2 regions of the Glycocaulis alkaliphilus genome follow, and region 1 is predicted to be linked to the other one. Evidence: predicted binding sites of a transcription regulator. Region 1 holds the regulator's gene; the other holds the start of a gene.
The links. Region 1 encodes LexA, which represses DNA repair genes until DNA is damaged. Its sites were predicted from a motif close to ATGTTCCNCTTGTGTTCC; they were not measured.
Positions count from the first base shown of each region.

Region 1 (4,209 bases):
AGGCTGCCTCGTCGAAATCCGGCTCTGCCGAAGTGCTCGATTCATCGGGTGTGAACCTGATGGCAACGCCTGAACAGATCGAACGGGCGCTGGACGAGGCCGGTGTCGCCTTCCTGTTCGCCCAGGCCCATCACGGCGCCGTGCGCCACGTGGCCCCTGCCCGCAAGACGCTGGGGGTGCGCACCGTGTTCAACCTGCTGGGTCCGCTATCAAACCCTGCGGGCACACGCCGCCAGCTTCTGGGTGTGTTCGACCAGCGCTGGCTTGTGCCCATGGCCGAGGCCTTGCGCGATCTGGGCGCCGAGCGTGCGTGGATCGTCCACGGCGAAGACGGTCTGGATGAGATCACCACAACCGGCGCCACCCATATCGCCAGCCTGGAGGCCGATGGCAGCGTGCGCGAGTTCACCGTCACGCCTGAAGATGCCGGATTGCCCCGCGCGAGCCTTGATGATCTCAAGGGCGGGGAACCGGCCGAGAATGCCGCCGCGCTGCACCGCCTGCTGGACGGCGAGCGTGGCGCATACCGCGACATTGTCCTGTTCAATGCCAGCGCGGCACTGGTGCTTGCGGGCAAGGCTGATGGCCTGAAAGACGGCGTGGCGCTGGCAGCAGCCGCCATTGATGACGGGCGGGCCGCCGGAACGCTCAATAAGCTTGTACATATTACAAACACCTGAGGAGCGCCCGCGATGAGCGACACGCTGGAGCGTATTGGCATCTACAAGCGCGCGGAGACCGCGCGCCGCAAGGCAGCTCTCAGCTATGCCGACATCTGCGCAAAGGCGCGCGCTGCCTCACCTGTGCGCGGTTTTTTCAGGCAGCTGCAAACCCGGCAAGCCGCCGACGGACTGGCGCTGATTGCGGAGATCAAGAAGGCAAGCCCCTCCAAAGGCCTGATCCGCGCCGACTTTGACCCTCCCGCGCTCGCCCGCGCCTATGAGGACGGGGGCGCAGCCTGCCTCTCCATCCTCACTGACACGGAAAGCTTTGAAGGAGCCGACAGCCATCTTGTCGAGGCGCGCGCCGCCGTCTCCCTGCCCGTATTGCGCAAGGACTTCCTCTATGACCCCTGGCAGGTCGTAGAGGCCCGCGCTCTGGGCGCAGACTGCATTCTGGTCATCATGGCAGCCGTGGACGACACGCTGGCCGCCGATCTGGTGGCCGAGGCTGCACGCTGGGACATGGATGCCCTTATCGAGGTGCATGACCGGGCGGAGCTGGACCGGGCCCTCGCCCTGCCCTCGCCGCTCATTGGTATCAATAACCGCAATCTGCGCACCTTCGATGTGACGCTCGATACGTTCGAGGCGCTCAGCGCGCATGTCCCCGAGGACCGCTTTCTCGTCGCCGAGAGCGGCATTTTCTCCTTCGATGACGCTGAGCGGGTGCGTAAGTCCGGCGCCAAAGCGCTTCTGGTCGGCGAAAGCCTCATGCGCCAGAATGATGTAACGTCAGCGGTGAAAGACCTGATGAAGTTCGCGTGAGACCCCGTATTCCGCTTGACCAGCCGCCGGAACAGGCATAGAACAAAACATGGCCTTTCTGGCTTTGTTCCCGCTGCGCCTGGAGATCAGACCCCTCATGCTGACCCGCAAACAACACGAGCTTCTGCTCTTCATTCACAAGCGCCTCTCTGAAGACGGCGTTTCCCCGTCCTTTGACGAGATGAAGGAAGCGCTTCAGCTGGCTTCAAAGTCCGGTGTTCACCGCCTCGTCAGCGCGCTGGAGGAGCGTGGCTTCATTCGGCGTCTGGCCCACCGGGCCCGGGCGCTCGAAGTGCTCAAGCTCCCGGATGCCTCCGCACCGCGCGCAAGCGCCGCAGATAATGTCGTCAGCGGCAATTTTGCCCGCCGTGAAGTCGAGACGGATTCGGTGGATGTGCCGCTTCTGGGCAAGATCGCGGCTGGTGTGCCCATCGAAGCCATCCAGCACGAAACCGAGCGTTTCGGCGTGCCGTCCCAAATGGTCTCGTCGGGTGAACATTTCGCGCTCGAGGTCGAGGGCGATTCCATGATCGAGGCCGGTATTCTGGATGGCGATTACGTCATTATCCGGCGCGGAGACACGGCCAATAATGGCGAGATTGTCGTTGCGCTGGTGGATAATGAGGAAGCCACGCTCAAGCGCATCCGCCGCAAGGGCGGGTCGATTGCTCTTGAAGCGGCCAACCCGGCCTATGAGACCCGTATTTTCGGGCCCGACCGGGTGCAGGTTCAGGGTCGTCTGGTGGGGCTGATCCGCCGCTATCACTGATCCGGGAGTCCGGGCGGCGGCGGACAGTCAGCTGCCCCGCTCCCGCCCCCAGACACGGGCCGCACTGCCATCATTGGCGCCGCGCAGGCGGATTATGCGGCCATCTCTGACCCAGAACTCGGCACTGCCCAGCTCTGCCCGCGCCGCATCATCGAGAACAGGCACCGCGCAGCGGCGCTTCTGCCAGGCGCTTACCGTGCCGCGCGCGACCACCAGGTCTGCGCGTACGCAGTCTTCCTCCAGCGAGGCGGGATGCTCGCTGACCGCTACGCGCAGCCCCTCGGCCGTGACGACAAGGCAGCCCAGCGGATCGCACGCGTAATCCCCGCGCGGCGCGGCGCTTAGCCCTGTTCCTGCGCGCTGCAGGAGAACGCCTGTCTCGAACCGGCCCCGGCGGCGGTCGCTGACCTGCCAGTCTCCAGGTTCACCGGACTCAGCTGAAAGGCTGCGCGAAACGAGTACGCCCGACGAGGTGATCATCATGTCGGGCGGCGATTGCAGTGCCCACAGGCCAAGCGCCCCGGCAGCAAAAGGGACACCCGCCACTCGCACCAGCCCGCGCCCCAGCGTCGCCAGGGCAAACCCGGTCGCATAAAGGCCAAGCACGATCCCGCCCGGTGCCAGCGCCGGCATGGCCGCGCCGGGCAGCGAGGATGTCCACGTGGCGATGGCAAGAACGATGTCCATGCCCGCCGCGCTCACCAGGAGCGGCAGCCCTTCCAGCCCGAAGGGAGCCAGCAATAGCCCCACGACACCCGCCGGCATGACCCAGAAGCTGAAGACCGGCATGGCCAGAAGGTTTGCGCCAAACCCGTAGGCTGCCATGCGCTGGAAGTGGAAGGCGGCAAAAAGCCCGGTCGCGCTGCCCGCCACCAGGCTGGTAACGGCAAGGCCTGTAAACGCGGCCTGTACCCGCGCAAACCAGCCATAGTCGGCCATATCGCGTGTCATCCGCCATCTCTGCCAGGCTTCATAGACGGCGATCAGCGCGGCGGTGGCGGCGAAGCTCATCTGGAAACCCGGCTCGATCACGCTTTGCGGGCTGAATGCGATGATGATGAGTGCGGCCAGAGCAAGCGACTGAAACGACACCGCTCTTCGCCCTATCAATATCGCCGTGAACATGACCGCAGCCATGACGAAGGCACGCTGGGTGGAGATCGCCCCGCCAGACAGCAGCAGATAGCCAAGGGCGGCGAGCAGTGCGATCAGCGCGGCAGGCTTTCGCGGGTCATGCGCGCGGGCGAAGGGCTCAATCGAGGCGATGAGCCAGCGCGCCGCGAAATAGATACCGCCCGCCAGCAATGCCATATGCATCCCCGATATGGCCAGCAAATGGCCAAGCCCGGATAGCCTGAGCGCCTCCGCATGGGCCTCGGTAACGCCTGAGCGCTCCCCGGTCAGCAGCGCGGCAATGACCGGTCCGGAGTTCGGCCCGGCAGCATCGGAAATGCGCTGCGCCAGCCGCCAGCGCCATCCCAGAAATGCCCGCTCGCTCTCATCGCCGGCAATCTCTTCCGGCTGAGGCTGTGAGATGGAAAAGCCGGCAAGCGCCACCCGCTGATACCAGGCCGCCCGCGCACCGTCATAGCCACCCGCCGCCGCAGGCCCACGCGGATGGGACAGGACAGCATTGATACGTATGCCGTCGCCGGGGGTCAGGGTTTCGGTGTTGATCCGCAAGCGCACCCGGAACGGCGCCACATCGGCGCGCTCCAGCGTCTGTACGCGCAGCAGCACGCGCCCCGACCGGCCTCTGCGTTCGATGCGCTCCACCCAGCCTGTAACCGTGCGGGCTCGGTCACTGACCTCGATCACGGGCGGCGCAAGCGAGAGCGTCCTGCCCTGAACATGGGCATGCCCGGCCAGCGCACAGGCGCTCAGCACGATCGCTGCCATCAGGGACGGCTTGGCGGTGAAAAGCGGGACGGCCAGAACGCAGGCAAAAGCGGC
Region 1 covers NZ_CP018911.1:1,816,611-1,820,819, forward strand. The annotation lists gene trpD (anthranilate phosphoribosyltransferase) at 1-680, shown strand, start outside; gene trpC (indole-3-glycerol phosphate synthase TrpC) at 693-1,487, shown strand; gene lexA (transcriptional repressor LexA) at 1,585-2,256, shown strand; gene X907_RS08670 (ComEC/Rec2 family competence protein) at 2,284-4,209, opposite strand, start outside.

Region 2 (4,209 bases), 300 kb from region 1:
GCGAACCGATACTCATCACCGATGTGCGTGGGCGGGCGATCTGGGCCAATAACGCCTACCAGAAGCTGGCAAAGACCGTGATGCCGCTGACGGCAGGCATTGCCCTGCCAGCGCCGGACCGTTTGTGGCCGGGCAGTTCGGGCGGCGCGCTCTACCGTCTGTCGCGCGCAGCCGCATCGGGCGAGGCCGCCCGTGAAACCCTTACCGCGCTCGGAGAGTCCGGTGGCGGCGTGTATAGCGTTTCCATTGATCCGGTGCCGCAGGGCGGCGCGCTGTGGCGCTTCACCGAAGTGCGCGCAGGCGACACGCTGGAAGCTGAAGCCGGAACGCCGGACTGGGCCGAGCATGCGCCGGTGGGCCTGTTCATGGCCGATGGCGAGGGCCGTGTGCTGGCCGCCAATGCGACCTTGCGCTCCTGGCTGGATGTGCCTGAGGGGCAGGCCCTGAAGGTGAAAGACTTCCTGGCCGGTGACATGGCCAAGGGCTTCCTGAAAACCCGCGGCGAGAAGGGCGTTGTGCGCCTTGATGCGCGGCTGCTGGCTCGCGAAGGTGTTGAAAGCCCGATTACCCTCGCCGTTGAATGGGATGAGGGGCGCCCTGTGCGCGCGCGCGCCGTGGTTTACGGGCTGACGGCGGCAGGCACGCCCCCCGGCGTCGCCCAGATGATTGCCCAGCACACCGGCGGGCGTACTGGACGGACCTTCGATGACATGTTTGCCAGCGCGCCGTTTGGCGTGGCGCGCCTTGACGGCGCCGACCCGGCCCGCTCGATCATCGAGGATGCCAATCCGGCCCTGGTGCAGCTGTCGGGCGGCGCGGCGCTGCCGGGCAAGGCATTTGAAAGCCTGTTCGACTGGAGCCTCGGAGACAGTGCGGAGGCGGCCTTTGCTGCGGCCATGTCCGGGCGCAGCGAGCCGGTGGCGCTCAAGCTGAAATCGTCGGACGGCTTGCGCGACGTGCATCTCTTCCTGTCGCCGGCGCGTTCGGGCAAGCGGGCGGCCTATCTGGTGGACATCACGGCTTTGCGCGAGCTGGAAGGCCAGTATGCGCAGGCCCAAAAGCTCAAAGCGGTCGGTGAGCTGGTGGCGCGCGTGGCGCACGACTTCAACAATTTCCTGACCGCGATCCGGCTGAATACTGACAATCTGCTGCTGCGCCATCCGGTAGGGGACCCGACCTATCCGGACCTGCAGAACATCAATGGCGTGGTGGCGCAGGCGGCAGGCCGGATCAAGCACCTGCTCGCCTTTGCCCGCAAGCAGACCCTGCGCGTCGAGACTGTCGATCTGACCGAGACGCTCGCCGATACCGTACACCTGGTGCGCCAGAGCGTGGAAGAATGGGTGCGCGTGGAAGTGCGTCATGGCCGGGATGTGCCGTTGGTACGCATTGACAAGGACGAGCTTGCCAACGCGCTGATGAACCTTGCCACCAATGCGCGCGACGCGATGGCAGCCAAGGGGCGCGGCACGCTGACCATCTCCACCGAAGGCGTTGATGCCACCATCGTGCGCGCGGCTGGCGCGCCGGACGTCAAGGACGGGCCATGGGCGGCCATTCACGTCGCCGACGAAGGCTCCGGCATGGATGAGGCCACGCTGGAGAAAATCTTCGAGCCGTTCTTCACGACCAAGGAGCCCGGCAAGGGCACGGGCCTCGGCCTTGCGACGGTCTATGGCATCGTCAAGCAGTCCGGCGGCTTCCTGTTTGCGCGTTCGAAGCCCGGTGAGGGCACGACCTTCTCGATCTATCTGCCCGGCCACACGCCCGATGCCGAGGAGATCGCAAAGACCGAAGCGCGCAAGGCTGAAGTGCCGGTGCAGCGCAAGCCTGCAGACCTCGCCGGGCGCGGGCGAATCCTGCTGGTGGAGGATGAAGCGCCGGTACGCACCATTACGGCGGCGACGCTGAAAAAGCGCGGCTATGAGGTGGAACAGGCCGAGGATGGCGAAGAGGCTCTCGCGATTCTCGAGGAGCGCCCCGGCGAGTTTGATCTCATCATCTCCGACGTGGTTATGCCGGGGCTGGACGGTCCGGGGCTACTGAAAGCCGCTACCCAGTATCTCGGCAATGCGCGCGTGATCTTCATTTCGGGCTATGCCGAGGAGCATTTCTCGCACACCCTGTCGGCGGATCTCGATATTTCCTTCCTGCCCAAGCCCTTCAGCCTGGAGGCGCTGGCCCAGCGCGTGAAGGACGAGTTGGGGCGGTAGGACGTGTTCGTCGCGCGTAAATGTTCCGCTTGTGTTCTGTGAACAAATCCGGTACAGATTCCCTCAACGCAGCGCAATTGCCGATCCGGGCGATGCGTGAAATAAGGGAACCGAACCGATGGCATCTTCCGCAATCCGACTGGTGAAAGACACCGATATGGACAAGTCCAAGGCACTCGAAGCCGCACTCACGCAGATCGACCGCCAGTTCGGCAAGGGCTCAGTCATGAAGCTCGGTGCCCGCCCGAACCAGAATATCGAGGCGGTGTCCACCGGCTCGCTGGGGCTGGACATTGCGCTGGGCGTTGGCGGCCTGCCCAAAGGGCGGATCGTCGAGATTTACGGCCCTGAAAGCTCGGGCAAAACGACGCTGGCCCTGCACTGCATTGCCGAGGCGCAAAAGCGCGGCGGCGTGTGCGCCTTCGTTGACGCGGAACATGCGCTCGATCCGGTCTATGCCCGCAAGCTGGGCGTGGATGTGGGTGAGTTGCTGGTCTCCCAGCCTGATACGGGTGAGCAGTCGCTGGAAATTACCGACACGCTGGTGCGTTCTGGCGCCATTGATGTGCTGGTGATCGACTCTGTCGCTGCGCTGACGCCGCGTGCCGAGCTGGAAGGCGATATGGGCGACAGCCTGCCGGGCCTTCAGGCCCGTCTGATGAGCCAGGCGCTGCGCAAGCTCACCGGCTCCATCTCCAAGTCCAACTGTCTTGTCATCTTCATCAACCAGATCCGCATGAAGATCGGCGTGATGTTTGGCAATCCGGAAACGACGACCGGCGGTAATGCGCTGAAATTCTATTCCTCGGTCCGCCTCGATATTCGCCGCATCGGCGCGATCAAGGACCGTGACGAGGTGATCGGTAACCAGACGCGCGTGAAAGTGGTCAAGAACAAGGTGGCGCCGCCCTTCCGCGAGGTGGAGTTCGATATTCTCTATGGCGAAGGCATTTCGCGCATGGGCGAGGTGATTGATCTGGGCGTGAAGGCCGGGATCATCGAAAAATCCGGCTCATGGTACTCGCATGACTCCGAGCGCATCGGTCAGGGCCGCGAAAACGCCCGCAAATTCCTGCTCGATCACCCGGAGATTTCGGAGAAGATCGAGAACCAGATCCGTGCCAATGCCGGCCTCATTGCCGAGGAAATGCTGGTTGGTCCGGGCGAGGATGATGATCTGGATGATGCGGCGGAAGCGGCCGGGTAGGGCGTCTTCGCAGCTCTTAACCGCATTGCATTGCAGCGGGCGCTTGGCTAAGCCGGGCGCCCGTTCGTATATGTGCGCAACGGTAAGTGAAATTTTGCAGATGAGCGGAGACTGCCATGACGCGCTTGCGCGACATACGTGCCCAGTTCCTTGGCTATTTTGAAGGGAACGGCCATGAAGTGGTGGCCTCCAGCCCGCTCGTGCCCAAGGATGACCCGACCCTGCTTTTCACCAATGCGGGCATGGTCCAGTTCAAGAACGTGTTTACTGGCGCTGAAAAGCGCGCCAATCCGCGCGCCGTCTCCTCGCAGAAATGCGTACGCGCAGGCGGCAAGCACAACGATCTTGATAATGTGGGCTATACGGCGCGCCACCACACCTTCTTTGAAATGCTGGGGAATTTCTCCTTCGGCGACTATTTCAAGGAAGAGGCGATCCACCATGCCTGGACGCTGGTAACGAAGGACTTCGCGCTCCCCAAGGACAAGCTCCTCGTCACGGTCTATGCCGAGGATGATGACGCGGCCGCGCTCTGGAAGAAAATAGCCAGCCTGCCGGATGATCGCATCATCCGCATCGCCACGTCTGACAATTTCTGGATGATGGGCGATACCGGCCCGTGCGGTCCGTGCTCTGAGATTTTCTTTGACCATGGCGAGCACATTCCCGGCGGCCCTCCGGGTAGCCCGGACGAGGATGGCGACCGCTTTATCGAGATCTGGAATCTCGTCTTCATGCAGTATGAGCAGCAGGCCGATGGCTCGCGCATCAACCTGCCCAAGCCCTCCA
Region 2 covers NZ_CP018911.1:2,117,005-2,121,213, reverse strand. The annotation lists gene X907_RS10045 (ATP-binding protein) at 366-2,213, shown strand; gene recA (recombinase RecA) at 2,332-3,420, shown strand; gene alaS (alanine--tRNA ligase) at 3,537-4,209, shown strand, end outside.
Region 2: recA (recombinase RecA) is a predicted target of LexA. The motif match lies at 2,234-2,251, and genes of this name have one in related genera.